One region of the Metabacillus sp. KH_069 genome, then DNA from elsewhere that is predicted to be linked to it. Evidence: riboswitches for the same ligand, from Rfam matches in the RefSeq annotation. Region 1 holds a riboswitch; the other holds the start of a gene.

The links. Region 1 has a riboswitch for thiamine pyrophosphate ahead of thiC (phosphomethylpyrimidine synthase ThiC). Riboswitches for the same ligand answer to the same signal wherever they lie in the genome.
Region 2: another riboswitch for thiamine pyrophosphate. It lies ahead of AC3ISE_RS17960 (MTH1187 family thiamine-binding protein); the one in region 1 lies ahead of thiC (phosphomethylpyrimidine synthase ThiC).

Annotation. Positions count from the first base shown of each region.
Region 1 is NZ_CM174460.1:3,894,298-3,902,362, forward strand. Features, by position in the region: gene AC3ISE_RS19645 (spore germination protein) at 1-1,228, opposite strand, end outside; TPP riboswitch at 1,538-1,647, shown strand; gene thiC (phosphomethylpyrimidine synthase ThiC) at 1,769-3,478, shown strand; gene AC3ISE_RS19655 (FAD-dependent oxidoreductase) at 3,925-5,256, opposite strand; gene AC3ISE_RS19660 (ABC transporter permease subunit) at 5,481-6,413, shown strand; gene AC3ISE_RS19665 (ABC transporter permease) at 6,410-7,294, shown strand; gene corA (magnesium/cobalt transporter CorA) at 7,345-8,065, opposite strand, start outside.
Region 2 is NZ_CM174460.1:3,550,876-3,558,940, reverse strand. Features, by position in the region: gene AC3ISE_RS17990 (DMT family transporter) at 1-657, shown strand, start outside; gene AC3ISE_RS17985 (gluzincin family metallopeptidase) at 805-1,887, opposite strand; gene AC3ISE_RS17980 (GNAT family N-acetyltransferase) at 2,005-2,544, shown strand; gene AC3ISE_RS17975 (NAD-dependent epimerase/dehydratase family protein) at 2,541-3,428, shown strand; gene AC3ISE_RS17970 (hypothetical protein) at 3,446-3,643, opposite strand; gene thiT (energy-coupled thiamine transporter ThiT) at 3,746-4,318, opposite strand; TPP riboswitch at 4,426-4,527, opposite strand; TPP riboswitch at 4,670-4,782, shown strand; gene AC3ISE_RS17960 (MTH1187 family thiamine-binding protein) at 4,884-5,174, shown strand; gene AC3ISE_RS17955 (ABC transporter permease) at 5,149-5,937, shown strand; gene AC3ISE_RS17950 (ABC transporter substrate-binding protein) at 5,954-6,946, shown strand; gene AC3ISE_RS17945 (ABC transporter ATP-binding protein) at 6,948-7,694, shown strand; rRNA gene AC3ISE_RS17940 (16S ribosomal RNA) at 8,016-8,065, shown strand, end outside.

The sequences.
Region 1 (8,065 bases):
AAGCGATAGCGGTCAAAGCAATCACAATAATCATCATATTAGAAACTAAATTTGCTTCTACAATGGCTGTCCCGATGACTAAACCGCCAACTACACCAATGGTTTGCGAAATCGACGTCGGCAGACGCAATGCCGCTTCGCGCAGCAGTTCCAAAATGATGACCATCAGGAGTGCTTCAGCTATAGGAGGAAGAGGCACATTCTCAAGAGAACTTTTAACAGTCAGAATCAAATCATTCGGAATGAGTTCATAGTGGTATGAAATGGTTGCTATATACAAAGCCGGCAAGCTTATGGCAATAAAGAAGCTTATTATTCTAATAAAACGATAAAAGGATCCGAAAATCCAGCGGCTGTTGTAGTCTTCAGTTGCTTGGAAGAATGCAAAAAAATTAACAGGTGCAATCAGGGCAGATGAGCTTCCCGTCGGCAATATGGCTACTCTTCCTTCAAATAGATTAGATACAACCTTATCCGGACGCTCAGTACTTAAAATTTGCGGAAACAGAGAATATGGTGAATCCTCAATCGATTCTTCTATAATTCCGGGTGTATCAACAGCATCAATTTTTATAGACTTTAATCTCGTGAGAACTTTCTCAATTAATTCTTTGTTTGTTAGATGGTTTATATAAAGAACCGCTACCCTTGTTCTTGATATGTTTCCAATCTCCAAGTATTTCACAACTAGACTTCCATCTAATATTCTTTGTCTGATTAAGTTGAGATTTATATCCATATTCTCCGTAAAACCTTCATGAGATCCGCGGACAACCTTTTCATTTTGAGGCTGTTCAACAGATCTTGCCTTATTGAGCGCAGAATCAATGGCATAAATGCAATCCAAATCTTCTATCAGAAATAAACATGCACCCTTACAAAGAAAATGAATGGCTTCATGAATATCCTTCGTTTTCAAAATCGAGGCAATTGCAACAACATCCTCAACCTCTCCCGACTCTGCTTGCTGCAAGGGTCCTAAAATATCCTGATTGATTTTTTCAGACATCATAAGCGGCACAAAATAAAGCAATAACCCTTGCTTCCCTTTGAACATAACCTTTCTTTGGCCTAAATCATCCGTATGATCCAGGTGAGTCAGGATTTTTGCGATATTCACATTAAAATGGGAAGAAACAGGTATGTTGGTATCTTTGGGAGGTGCCGTATTCATAGGCTGCTGTGGCGTTTGCTTTGATTGTTTTTTTTTCTTGAATAAAGAAAACATAGACTCACCCCTCCACTAGAATCTTTATTAGTTTCTTAGTATGTTGGTAAAAGTATGCATCCGAATATTTTAGAAAGAAAAGCGCAAGCGCCCGTTTGGCGCTGGCATGTCAGATAAGGGTCCGAGGAGCCTGAGCGATTCCGCTCGCCATCGAAGCGCAAATTTTTATACTTTCTTATCTCAGTCTGTAATCAGGTACAAGGAACCACAACCTTGTACCTGGATTATTTTCAACATTTTTAATTGTGAAAATAATCACTTGCAGCCTGCTGCTTTTCCTGCTATATTGCTAACAAATGAATATTTTATTCATTCTGCTGGGGGAGTCCATGATGCTGGACTGAGAAAAGAACGAGAGTCTTTGACCCTTTGAACCTGATCTGGATGATACCAGCGTAGGGAAGCGGTGTGGCGTAGGCCGTTCTTTTTGGCTTTTTACACATACTGTTCCAAGGGTTCTGTTCATTAACAGAACCCTTTTTCTATTCTTTCGCGGGTGCAGATCAAAACTCTACTAAACGATATGAGGAGGAGTTAAGATTGGATTTCGCATTTACTAAACCGTTTGAGGGCAGCAAAAAGAGGTACAAAACAGGATCAAGAGAGGACATTTGTGTTCCTTTTAGGGAAATTGAACTCGCGCAAAATCATGAGCCTGTGCTTGTTTATGATACGAGCGGTCCATACACAGATTCAGCAGCTGCCATTAATATTAAAAAAGGATTGCCTGAAGTAAGAAGAAGCTGGATTTTTGATCGGGGGGATGTTGAAGTATATTCAGGGCGCAGCGTAAAGCCTGAGGATAACGGCCGCCAAGAGAATGTCACTCCACATGGAAACGTCTTTACTGGTGACAGAAACGTACTCCGGGCAAAAAAGAATGCTAATGTCACTCAGCTTCATTACGCCAGAAAAGGGATCATTACACCGGAGATGGAGTACATAGCCATTCGTGAAAACATGGACCATGAATTCATTAGAAGTGAAGTCGCGGCCGGCAGAGCCATCATTCCGGCAAACATCAACCATAGAGAAAGTGAGCCGATGATCATCGGCAAACATTTCCATGTCAAAATCAATGCCAATATAGGCAACTCAGCCGTCACTTCATCCATTGAAGAAGAAGTGGAAAAAATGACATGGGCGATTAAATGGGGGGCTGATACCATCATGGATTTATCGACTGGCAAAGATATTCACACCACCAGAGAATGGATCATCAGAAATTCTCCAGTACCTGTTGGCACAGTTCCCATCTATCAGGCGCTTGAAAAAGTGAATGGCATTGCTGAGGATTTGACCTGGGAAGTTTATAGAGATACCTTAATCGAACAGGCAGAACAAGGGGTCGATTATTTTACTATTCATGCTGGTGTATTGCTGCGGTACATTCCTTTAACCATTAAAAGAACAACCGGAATTGTATCACGAGGAGGATCCATTCTCGCTGGCTGGTGTTTAGCCCATCACGAAGAAAACTTTCTATATACCCACTTTGAGGAGATTTGCGAGATCTTAAAGCAATATGATATTTCCATTTCCTTAGGTGATGGCCTGCGTCCCGGATCGATTGCAGATGCAAATGATGAAGCCCAATTTGCAGAACTAGAAACCCTGGGTGAGCTCACGAAAATCGCATGGAAGCATGATGTCCAGGTGATGATCGAAGGTCCTGGACATGTTCCGATGCACATGATTCGGGACAATGTAGAAAAGCAGCAGGAAATTTGCCATGAGGCGCCTTTTTATACACTTGGACCATTAACAACTGATATCGCACCGGGGTATGATCATATCACTTCAGCTATAGGTGCAGCGATGATCGGCTGGTTCGGAACGGCGATGCTATGCTATGTGACGCCGAAAGAGCACTTGGGATTGCCTAATAAAGATGATGTCCGCGAGGGAGTCATTGCTTATAAGATTGCTGCTCACGCCGCTGACCTGGCCAAGGGACACCCAAATGCACAGTATAGAGACGATGCCCTGTCTAAAGCCAGATTTGAATTCCGGTGGGAAGATCAATTTAATCTATCCCTTGACCCTGACCGGGCAAAAGAATATCACGATGAAACGCTGCCGGCTGAGGGAGCTAAAACTGCTCATTTCTGCTCAATGTGCGGTCCTAAGTTCTGTTCGATGAGAATATCCCACGATTTAAGAAACACGGTAAAAGAACAGGAAATGGAAGAAGGACTGAAGCAAAAGTCGAAAGAATTTGTTGAAAAGGGTTCGGCTCTTTATCAGTAGGATGAGTTATGCTGCGAATGCTGCAGCGGTTTACAGCTATCTGGCCTGTGCCTGCTTTTTTCTGTGAAAATAATTAATGGTGTCAGTCCTAGTAGTACCGCCACTTTTGACGGTTCAAAGCTTAAAAACTGGCATCAGTCTCAGTAGTGCTACCACTTTTAAGGATTCAAAGCTTAAAAACTGGCACCATTCTCCTTAGTGCTACTACTTTTGACGGTTCAAAGCTTAAAAAGTGGCGTCATTCTCCTTAGTGCTACTACTTTTGAAGGTTCAAAGCTTAAAAACTGGCGTCAATCCCAGTAGTGCTGCCATTTTTAACGATTCAAAGCTTAAAACTGGCGCCAGCCTCCTTAGTGCTACCATTTTTGATGGCGCAAGGTCCCAAAAGAAGGGGCTGTCCAATAAGTCAGAAAAAATGACTTTATGGATAGCCCCTTCATAATATCTTACTGTATTGCCTGCAAACCTGCCTGGTTCAAAAAGTTCCAGGGCTTGTTGTAATGCGGCTGGAAGAAAAAGTCGACAAAGCCAAGCTCATCAATCGTCATGCCATTTTGGATGCAGACAGATAACGTATTGATTGATTGAGTCAGATCCGCTTTTGACATCACTTGTGCACCCACAATTCTTCTTGTTTCTTCTTCATAAACGACCTTCAAAGTGACAGATTCGTAAGATGGCATGAATTCAGGACGATCATTCTCTAAGATTGTGATACTTTTCACATTCATATCCATAAAAGAAGCGACTGTTTCTGTCATTCCAGTTGAAGCGATATTGTTTTCATAAATCTTAATGCCTGATGTACCTTGAGTTCCCATATATTTGATTGTTTTCTTTACTAAGTTTTTTGCAGCTAAAGTTCCCATGCGGACGGCATTTGTAGCCAGTGGAATATACGCATGCTTCCCAGTTGGATTGTAGAGAATCGCGCAGCTGTCGCCTGCTGCAAAAATATCTTCATTGCTTGTTTGCATATACTCATTGACGATGATAGCGCCATTATCCAGCATATCCACCTGCCCTTGCAGCAAACCCGTATTCGGTTTAAATCCAATGCAGAGCACAACTAAATCTGTCTCGTATGCGCCCTTTGTTGTCACTACTTTTGAAACATGGCCATTTTCGCCTTCAAATTTGCTGACTGTCTCACCCAAAGCAAGAGTAATGCCGCGATTTTCAAATTCGTTTTCAATGACTTCTGTATATTCTGGATCCAGATATTTGCTTAGAATACGGTCTGAACTGTCTATTAAAGTAACTTCTTTTCCGTAAGATTCAAACGCTTCTACAAGCTCAATTCCAATATAGCCTGCCCCAACGACTGTAATTTTCTGGGCATCCTTTGCTTTTTCAATGATATTATTTGCATGAGTATAGTTTTTTGAAAGGACGATATTATTCAATTGAATTCCTTCTAAAGGAGGAACAATCGGCCAAGATCCTGTCGTCATCACTAATTTGTCGTACGTATCTTCAATGACCTGACCTGTTTCAAGGTTTTCAGCCGTCAGTGTTTTCGCCTCTGAATCGATAGATGTCACGGCATGTTTCATTTTCATCGTTACTCCCATATTCTCAAGTTCCTGAGGTGAAGAGTAAAATAAGCCCTGTGCGTCCTGAACAACTCCTCCTACATATAACGCAATGCCGCAAGATAAGAATGAAACATTATCATTTTTTTCATAAACCGTAATTTCTGCTTCCGGATAAAGCTTCGTCATATTTGAAACAGCTGCTGTTCCAGCATGTGTACATCCAATCACTGCGATTTTCATAAAAGTAGTTCCTCCTTGAGATTATCATTTGTGAATGTTTTCACATAATATTGTGAAGTTATTCACATATGTTGCTTAATTCATATTATATTCCCCTATTTTCAAAAACGCAAGAGATATTGTGAAGTTTTTCACATAATGTTTTTTCCCTGTTACTATCTATTCATCAGCCAATCGTCATGGTAGAATTTTTACAATACTCTGAAAAAAATCGAGGTTTTCAAATGAAATCTGCCATAGAAATCAGCAAGCACATTCTACTATTTCTCTTAATTGTTCTATCTCTCATTCTAGTCGTTCTTTTCCCAAGAGATGTTGAAATACGAGCTGAGGGCAGAGCACAGACAGTTATATTTGACTATCAGTTTTCATGGTCTGTTTATCAAGAAAACATAACATCTTTTTTCAGCGGCGTTTATAAGGATAAAAGCCTTGGACTGACAAAATATGAACGCCCCGTAGAAGAAGAAATGAAACTGTATTTTTCAAGAAGCATAAAAATCATTATGACTGCTTTCCTCCTGAGCTCAATTTTTGGAATCCTGAAAGGAGTATATGATGCAGCGCACCCTAGTCCGCTCGGAATGATTTTTGGAAAAGGATTCACATGGGTGCTGCAGGCCTTTCCTGATTTCTTCCTGTTTCTCTGTCTGCAGTGGGTTCTCATCATCTATTTTAAGGACTATGTCGACCTATTTGGACACGATAACTGGTACAGTTTTTTGTATCCCGCTCTGCTGGTGTCCATTTATCCTGCCCTGTACATAAGCCGCATTACTGCTGCATCCTTTCAGGAACAGTCAGGCAAGCAATATATTACGGTAGCCCATTCAAAAGGCTTGCCGCAAGCTGTTATCACATTTAAGCATGTTCTTAAAAACAGTGCAGGTCCAATCTTAAATCATGCCGGCTCCATGATGATCTATATTCTTTCCAATTTATTAATTGTGGAATATCTGCTTGATTACAAAGGGGCTGCATACCGTCTATTCGAAGCATTTAATGTAATGCCTGCCTTAAGTGTTGGCTTGAACACAGCAATCGAGCCAAACGTCATTATTGCATTTGGCACTTGTTTCATGATGCTCGTGCTTATTGTTCAAATCACGAGCTTACTTATTAAAAGAATGATAGATCCAAGGGAGGGAGGGGTATGAGAAATAAAACACTGTTGTTGGGAACCATTATGCTTGCTGGCATTATATTGATTTCTCTGGTTGGTCCCCTTTTCCCAAATGTGCAGGAAGGGACCCAAGAACAGAGAATGGTTTTTATAAACAGCACGACCTATGAACGGGCGCCTTTCCCTCCCTCACTGCAGCATCCTTTTGGAACGGATGATGACGGGAGAGACATCATCAGCCTCATTATCATGGGAGCAAAAGATACACTGCTCCTTATTTTCAGCATTACAGTCATACGTTATCTTGCCGCCATTGTGCTTGCATTTTTAGGCGCCAGTAAAAAAAGTCCGTTCAGGCTGCTGATATACGGCTTAAACGGCTTTGCTGCAAGTCTTCCCTTAATTTTTGCAGCCATTCTTTTTATTACGATGCCCATGTTTACCTTCAGCCCTAATCGCGTCATCTGGATCATTCTCTTTCTCTCGCTGATTGATGTCGGCAAAGTTGCGTTTATCCTTCAGCAATCAATGAGCAGCCTTTCGCATTCTCAATTTGTAGAAGCAGGAGTGACCGTCGGCAATAAACCATTAGGTCTTTTCACTCGCTATTACCTTCCGAATTTATTGCCGGAGCTGATCGTCCAATTTTTTATGGACCTCGGAAAAGTGGCCCTTTTACTTGGACAGCTCGGAATTCTATCTATCTTTGTTACACAGGTTTTTGTTCAGACGAACTATGGATACGGTGAACTGCAAAATACAAGCCTGAATTGGTCAACTCTTCTTGGGATGGCTAGATCTGATATATTAAGAGGCTTCTGGATTCCATTTTTTCCGGCGCTTGCCCTGACATTCCTGATTTTCACCTTCAACTTCATCGGTGAAGGACTTAGACAGCATTTCAGCCGTGTATAACCGGTTTTAAAAAAGCAAATGCCTGACTGCAGAAACAGTCAGGCACTCTTTTATATTTGGTCTTTATCAAACCATCCTTTCCGTTTAAACCAAATAAACATCATGAAACTTAGGAAGCCCATTCCTCCAAGTACATAAAAATAGCCGTATTCCCATCTGAGTTCTGGCATGTTGTCAAAATTCATGCCATAAACCCCTGCTATAAAGGTCAGCGGCATAAAAATAGTTGTAATGACAGTCAGTGTCATCATCACAGTATTTGCCCGATAAGAGTTAACCGAGATATAATTTTCCCTTATTTCAGCAGTGAAATCCATATTGGCAGAAATCAGCTCGGACAGTTTTATCAGATGGTCATACACATTCATGAAATAGGTTCTTTCATTCTTTGGGATATTCAGTCTTTCTGAATTTAATAGCCGGTAAAGCAAATCTCTCATAGGATAGATGGTCCGCTTTAACTTAAGCAAGCCTGAACGCGTTTCAAACACCTGCTTCATGATCTGCTTGATTCTGAATTCCCCGCTCTCAAGCGCATTCAGCGTCTCTTCCATCTCAGTTATGCGCGGAAAATAGAAATCCACAAGTTTATCCAACAATTCATAAAAGACATAGTTGGGTGTAAGAGATTTCACATTATTTATTTGCTTTATTTTTTCATAAAGAAGCTCTGTTTCTTCCGACTGATGTAAATGAAAGGTTACTATATACTTCTCAGACAGGAAAACATCCACTTCCTCGGCCTCCATCGTATCTTTATTAATAGAATGA
Region 2 (8,065 bases), 340 kb from region 1:
ATTCTCTGGTTTGAATCATTGAACTACACCTCTGTGGCAAGTTCGGTTGTGCTGGTGACGCTTCAGCCTCTGTTTGCGTTTATCGGGACCTATTTCTTTTTTAAAGAGAGAGTGTCAGCAAGGGCGATTCTCAGTGCCATGCTTGCCATTGCAGGCAGTGTTGTTATCAGCTGGGGAGATTTCAGGATCAGCGGGCTTGCACTGTTCGGAGACTTTCTTGCGCTTGCGGCCTGCGGGATGGTCACGGCTTATCTGCTGTTTGGCCAAGGAGTGAGGAAGCGTCATACGCTGACCCTTTATACGTTTATCGTTTATGCGGTAAGCTCTGTGACATTATTCCTTTACTGTGTGTTATTAAGCTATCCGCTATCAGGTTTTCCTAAGCAGGATTGGCTGTACTTTTTGCTGCTTGCGATTGTGCCGACATTGCTTGGCCACTCACTGTTCAACTGGTCGCTTAAATGGATTTCGACAAATGTCATTTCTGTAGCGATTCTGTTTGAACCGGTTGGTTCGATTATTCTTGCGTATTACTTTCTAGAAGAAACGGTTCTTCTTACGCAATTAATTGGCGGAGCCATCATTATTATCGGGGTCATGCTGTTTCTATTTGAAAAGAAAGAAGTGGCCGAGATTTCAAGCGAACAAGCGCTTTAAAGATCAAAAGCGCAAGCGCCTTGGTCAGATCGGACAGGCGGATTCGTTCTGACCGAGGATCTAGGCGCTTACGCTTAACGTAGATAACATTATATACTTATCCACAACCTATTACATTTTGTAATTTCCTAAACAACGAGAAAGGACTCAATTTCGAGTCCTTTTTTGTGTTTCTATGATTTTCTTTTCCAAATCTTTATACGTATACTTCGTCTTCTTTTTTAAAGCTTCTTCAAAGCTGCTTGCTTCTCCGGTTTCATGCAGGAGTTCCATAATAATGTCTTCTCCAAATTCATCTGCCAGAATTTTAACGGCGCAGTAGCTTTGAGTATAAACTTCCGCTTCCGGGCTGTCTTCCAGTGCCGTTGCCCAGCTTCCTGGATTTCTAAGTTCACTGAAAGGAATAACCCTGTCAATACGGATTTTTGCATCCTCTCCGTTATAGCCGGCATATTCTGCTACACCTTCATTAAACCAGATCGGAATTTTCAACGAGTCGATTTCCATTTTCTCTAATGCTTTCTCCATATAGTAATGGGCATATTCATGGTAAAACGTTTCCACGACAAGCGGGGATGCGGCATCGAAATCATCGGGAATGACAATCGCCATGGTTTCTTTCAAATGATCGTAAAAACCCATATAATCCAGATACTCAAGCTCCTGCAGCGAGTCCGGCGACTCATCAAGCAGAATCAGGTCAATCGGCTGATCTTCAATATCGCCGAACAAACGTTTACTAATTTTACGTGCATTTATGAATTCGTCCTCAACGAGCAGGATATCTCTTTTATTCAGAGAGGAATAATAAACAGTCAGATGAGAAATTTTCTTCGTTTCAGCATCCTCTTTATATTTTTCGTAAGGGTCAATCGGCAAAAAAGCGTTTACTTGAAACTCAAACTTCTCCCGCGGACTAATATTTTGATAATTAAAATGAGTCGTCATTACATTCATGAGGACAACGAAAAATAAGGTGATAATTAAACTGATGGCTGTGATGGAAAGAAAGATGGATCCGGACAGTCCTTTGAAAAAGAGGAGATTCCTCTCTTTGCGGTGGATCATCTCGAATATAGAATAGATAAACAAGCTGATCAGCAAAAGCGCCATAATGCTTCCTGCGATCACACTTGCAGGGATATTCAAAAAGAGAAACAGAACGTAAAACACTCCGGTGAAATAAACGATATACAGAACCGATAAGAAACTATGCAGAAGTATTTTCACATGCAGCCTCCGATTGTCTTAGTCTATGAACATATTCTGTTTTATAAAAAGAAACTCCTTTTAGAGGTAGGGATTTAATTTTGACTTGTCGAATTTTATCAGCAAGGAGTGTTGAACATGAATTATAAGATAAGAAAAGCTGTCAATGAAGACGCGAAGCAAATTGCCGTCGTACATGTGGACAGCTGGAGAACAACCTATAATAGTATTGTAGCAGATGCCTATCTGGAAAGTCTTACATATGAAAGTAAAGAAAAAATGTGGAGAACCATTGATCCTGACACTGTTTTTGTGGCAGAAAATGAAGATGGCCAGCTTGTCGGGTTTGCAGGATTTGGACAAGAACGAACGGGGGAATATGGATTTGATGGAGAATTATATGCGATCTATCTATTGAAAGAAGTGCAGGGAGCGGGCATCGGACGGAGACTCGTAGAAGCGGTTGCTGATGAGCTGATGCAGAAAAACTATCAATCTATGCTGCTGTGGGTAATGAATGCGAATCCTTCTAAAGGCTTTTACGAACGCTTTTCACCTGAAAAGATTGCGGAGGACGTCTACACGATTGAGGGAACAGGTCATCAGGAAACGGCATTGGGATGGCGTGACTTGCCGAAACTGTCAGCTGCATTGAAAAGGAAAGAGGGATCACTGTGAAGCGTGCATTAATACTGGGCGGAACTCAATTTTTCGGGAAGAGACTTGTTTATAAGCTTTTGGAAAATGGGACAGAAGTGACGATTGCTACAAGAGGAAGAACACCTGATGACTTTGGAGATAGAGCCCAGCGTCTGATAATCGATCGTGAAAACAAAGAATCAATGATTAAGGCCTTTGATAATAAAAAATGGGATGTTGTCTATGATCAATCGTGCTTTTCGCCGCTTGAAGCAAAATCTTCTTATGAAGCGCTGCAGGGCAAAATCAAGCATTATGTTTTCACGTCTACTATGGCAGTCTATGAATTTGGGAGAGAACGAAAAGAAGAGGACTTTGATCCGTTATTGTATAAGCCTTCCTTTAAAGAGCGCAAAGACTATAAAGGGATGAGCGGCTATCAGGAAGCAAAGCGCAGTGCGGAAGCCTATCTTTTTCAGACTGCAGATGTGCCGGTTGCCGCTGTTAGGCCAGCACTTGTTATTGGAAAAGACGATTATACGGAACGCTTTTTATTTCATGTGAAAAAGGTGAAGAACGAGGAGTCGATCGGCCTCGCGGATCCTGGTCATTTTTATAGCTATACATCATCTGAGGACGCTGCGGGATTCTTGTATATGGCCGGAGAAAAAAACTTAGCGGGTGCATTCAATATTGCTTTTGAAAAAAGTCTCTCGCTGAATGATCTGCTGCATAAAATCGAGAGTGCTGTGGGAAAAAAGGCGATGGTGACAAGCGATATTACGAAAGAGAATGCCTCGCCTTATGGATTAGCAGGTGATTGGACACTGGATGTGTCGAAGGCTGAAAGAGCTGGGTACTCATTTGAGAAATTGAATCCATACATAGAAAGTTTAATAGAGGAAATGAAAAAAGAAACGTGACATTGTCGCGTTTCTTTTTAGTGCGGTAAAATCTGCTGATGAAACACCGCAGCAAAATATGCGAATACAAAGGCAAGCGGAAAAGAGAAAATGACAGACCAGCCGCTGACTAAATCTTCTTCGTTGCTGATCCTGATAGCTTCAAAGTAACCATATAGAAAATGAATAATCGACAATAAAAAGGTCAGCAGCATGAATGAGTAAGATAGATTCATCGTTTGCCCTCCATAAGAAATCTATTACTACTAGTACATGCAGACGAATGAGAGATTATGACAAAAAAAGCACCGAGAAAAAATCGGTGCTTTTGCCAGAATCTATTTTCTTTTTAAGACAAGAGATTTAGAAGTTGTCAGCATCAATACTAAGATAATGGAGCAAATGACAAATGTCGGCACCATGTACGATGCATTATAGCCGGCTGAATACAGCAGAACGGGCTGATCTCCTGCAAATTCTGCAAAGAATACAGCTCCTGCAAGTGTATGTGCTGCAAATCTCAGAAAGCTTCCGAGAAAAGCTGCCGCCACTACATAAGTAATTAACCGTTTTTTGTTTAGCGGGTTCAAAGAGCTTTGGACTTGCTTATAAAATACTCCTCCGGCACCCACGACGGTAAATGCGACAAAATAGTCAAGAAAACCCTGTACCGGATGCACGATTGTAGTGTAGCCCATAATCGTCTGCAAAACGCCAAGTAAAAACCCTGTAAGCAGTCCGCCTTTTAAACCGTGGCGAAAACCCATGATCAGAACTGGAATCATCGCAAGCGAGATCGACCCGCCCTGCGGCATTTTGCCAATGAAACTTGTTGCTAAATCAAGCAGAAATGCAATCGCTCCAAGGATTGCTGCCTCTACTAAGAAAACAAGACGTGTATTTGTCTGCATAGCTTTTCCCCTTTTCGGCATTCGACCGGGGCTGTTTTTTTCCATAATAAAAAGCAATGCGGGGAATGTCGGATGGTTTCCACGCACTGCTTTGGTTGGGTTATCACTTGAATCCATCGCCACATCCCTACGTAAGCTTTAACTATACAGGTTCAACGGGTCTGAACAGAATGTTCACTCTCAGCCGAATGGCTCCCCAAGTGGTCAAATGCAATATATGATTTAGACACTACTATACAGGAAGTTGCAAAATTCGACAAGGATATATTGAGATTTTTTTCAGAAAAGTTTGGAAAGCCCTTTCTTATATCTTTACAATTTTCAGGAATCTTGCTATAGTTTCCATGAATTCAATATATGCAGGGGAGCTGAGTGAACTTGGCTGAGAGGATACTGATTCTTGTATCGACCCTTTAACCTGATCTGGGTAATGCCAGCGGAGGGAATGCGGAAGATGCGTTATTTTTCCATAACTTTGCGAATGCGTTAAGGCTGCCCCAGTGGCAGCCTTTTTTGTCGTTCGGTCAGCTGTTCATATATGAAAAAAATTTAAGGAGGAAAAAGAATGTCCAGTGTAAATCTAGCATTTCAGGTGCTGCCTAAATCATCAGAGGGGAATACATATGAAATTGTCGACAAAGCCATCGAGGTTGTCCAGCAATCCGGAGTGAAATATGAGGTTGGTGCAATGGAGACGGTAATGGAGGGAGAGCTTGATAGACTGATTGAAATTGTCAAGCAAGCGCAGGATGCCTGCATTTCAGCCGGTGCGACTGAGGTAATGACTCACATGAAAATTCATTACCGTCCAAAAGAAGGGGTCACAATGGATGAAAAACTTAAGAAATACCGTTAACACCCTTTCAGGGATTGCGCTTCCTGGTATTGTGCTGCTGTCGTTCTTCTTTTTATGGGAATTGGCTGTCATCGTCACTAAAGTGGAAAAATGGATTCTGCCGCGCCCGACTGATATTTTCATCACGCTTGCAGAAATGAGAGGGACGATAGGCGTCCATATCCTGCAGACCCTGGCGGAAGCAGTGCTTGGATTATTGATCGCAATAGCCGCGGGAGTATTGATTGCTATTTTGATAGACATGTCAGAGTGGGTTCGAAAATCTGTTGAACCGCTGCTTGTTCTTTCGCAGACCATTCCCATAATCGCGCTTGCTCCACTGCTTATCATCTGGTTTGGGTTCGGTATTTTTCCTAAAGTCATCGTGGTGGCGCTCGTCTGTTTCTTTCCGATTGCCATCAACCTGTCTGATGGATTCCGTTTAGTTGACAGGGACATGGTGAAGCTCATGCAAACGCTTGGAGCAAGCGGGAGGCAGATGTTTATAAAACTGAAACTTCCTGCTGCAGCGCCTTTCTTTTTTTCAGGATTAAAAATAGCAGGAACATACAGTGTGATGGGAGCCGTTATCGGAGAGTGGCTGGGTGCAAGCAAAGGACTCGGCATTCTATTAACTCGATCATCACAATCGTTTCTAACAGAAAAAGTATTTGCAGCGATCATCTTAATAGTAGGTTTAAGCTTAATAATTTTTGCACTCATTGAAATCCTGGCAAGAATCATGATGCCCTGGAAATACAAGCAGCAAAAGCATTCTAATTAGCACGGGGGAGAAAGAAATGAAGAAATTCTTATTTATTTTATCTAGTTTAGTGTTCATCTTATCTGGATGCGGATCAGCCGAAAAAGCATCTAATGAGGAATTGAAAAAAGTAAAGATTATGCTGGATTGGTTTCCAAACACAAATCATACAGGCATTTATACAGCGAAAGAAAAGGGCTTCTATAGAGAAGAGGGTCTTGATGTAGAAATCGTAGAACCGGGCGAAGGAGTCAGTGCTGATCAGATTGTTGCTTCGGGTGAAGTTGATTTTGCCGTCAGCCATCAGGAGAATATTACACATGCAAGATCAACTGGCGTTCCGATTGTTTCAATAGGAGCAATCATTCAGGAGAATACTTCTGCATTTGCTTCATTAAAAGAAGAAAACATCACTTCTCCAAAGGATTTTGAAGGGAAACGATATGGGGGATGGGGTTCTCCGACAGAAGAAGCTGTTATCAAAGCTGTCATGGATAAATCGAATGCAGACTTTGAAAAAGTGGATTATGTCACGCTTGGAGCAACTGACTTTTTCAAATCAATCGGACGCGATACCGATTTTCAATGGATTTTCCAGGGGTGGGACGGAGTTGAAGCTGATCGCCAGGGAATTGAATTGAATTACATCTATCTAAAAGACCTTGATCCAGCTTTAAACTATTACACTCCACTTATTGCAACAAGCGAATCCAAAATGGCAAAAGACAAAGAAATGGTCCAATCCTTCATGAAAGCTACATCAAAAGGCTATCAATTTGCTATTGAGGATCCGGAAAAGGCAGCGGATATCCTGATTAAAAACGTACCTGAGATTAATGCACAGCTGGTTAAGGACAGTCAAGTGTGGTTAAGTGACCAGTATCAGGGAGATGCAAAGCAATGGGGCATACAAGAAGAAAAAGTCTGGAAAAGATATGCGGATTGGATGTATGAACGAAAGCTGATTGAAGAGAACATCGACCCAAGCGAAGCTTTTACAAATGAGTTCCTGCCTGAAGGAAAGGAATAACATGCTGACTCTTTCTCAAATCAGCAAATCTTATTCTGAAGACCAGCATGTCCTGCTGCCGACAGACTTGACTGTGAAAAAAGGCGAATTTGTAAGCATCATTGGACCAAGCGGCTGCGGGAAAAGTACATTGCTTGATATTATAGCCGGCATCAATAAACCGACTAATGGCACTGTCCATTACAATGGAGAAGAGATAACGAATAAAACCGGGCTTGTCGGATATATGCCCCAAAGTGATGTACTGTTTCCATGGAGGACGGTTTTGGATAATGTCGTTCTTCCTTTAGAGATACAAGGCAGCGGGAAAGAAGAAGCGCGCATTCAAGCGCGCGGTCTTTTCCAAAAATTCGGGCTGGCAGGATATGAAGATCATTATCCTTTTATGCTTTCGGGCGGAATGCGTCAGCGCGCCAATTTCCTAAGAGCCTATTTAAATAATAAAGAACTCCTTCTATTAGATGAACCGTTTGGCAAGCTTGATGCGATGACAAGACTTGAGCTGCAGAAGTGGTTTATCCAAATATGCGAGGAAATGGGACAGACAGTGATATTCATTACTCATGATATGGATGAAGCCATCTTTCTGTCAGACAGAATCTTTATTCTTTCGCCCAGACCGGGACGAATAATAGAAGAAGTTAGTGTGGAGTTTACCCGGCCAAGGACAGATGATCTCTTTACAAGTATGAAGTTTGCTTCACTTAAACGGAGGTTGCTTGATGTTCTTTATTTGAAAAAGACCTGATTCAGCTAGAAAATGACGCACTGAATTTCATGCAAATTCAGTGCGTTTTCGATCTTTAAAATCTTTTTTTATAAAATGATAAAAAAGCTATTGCAAAGGGAATTTCAGCGTGGTATATTATTATTCGTTGCCGCGAAAAACGCGAAAAAGCAACACAGCCTGAAAAAAGAAAAGTGAAATTAATGCTTGACTTTAAAACGGCAAAATGTTATATTAATAAAGCTTCGCTTGAAGCAAATGATCTTTGAAAACTAAACAAAACCAAAAGCGTACCAAACGTTTTAAATTTTTGAAGTCAGCAACAAATTGAGTCACAAATTTTCTTCGGAGAGTTTGATCCTGGCTCAGGACGAACGCTGGCGGCGTGCCTA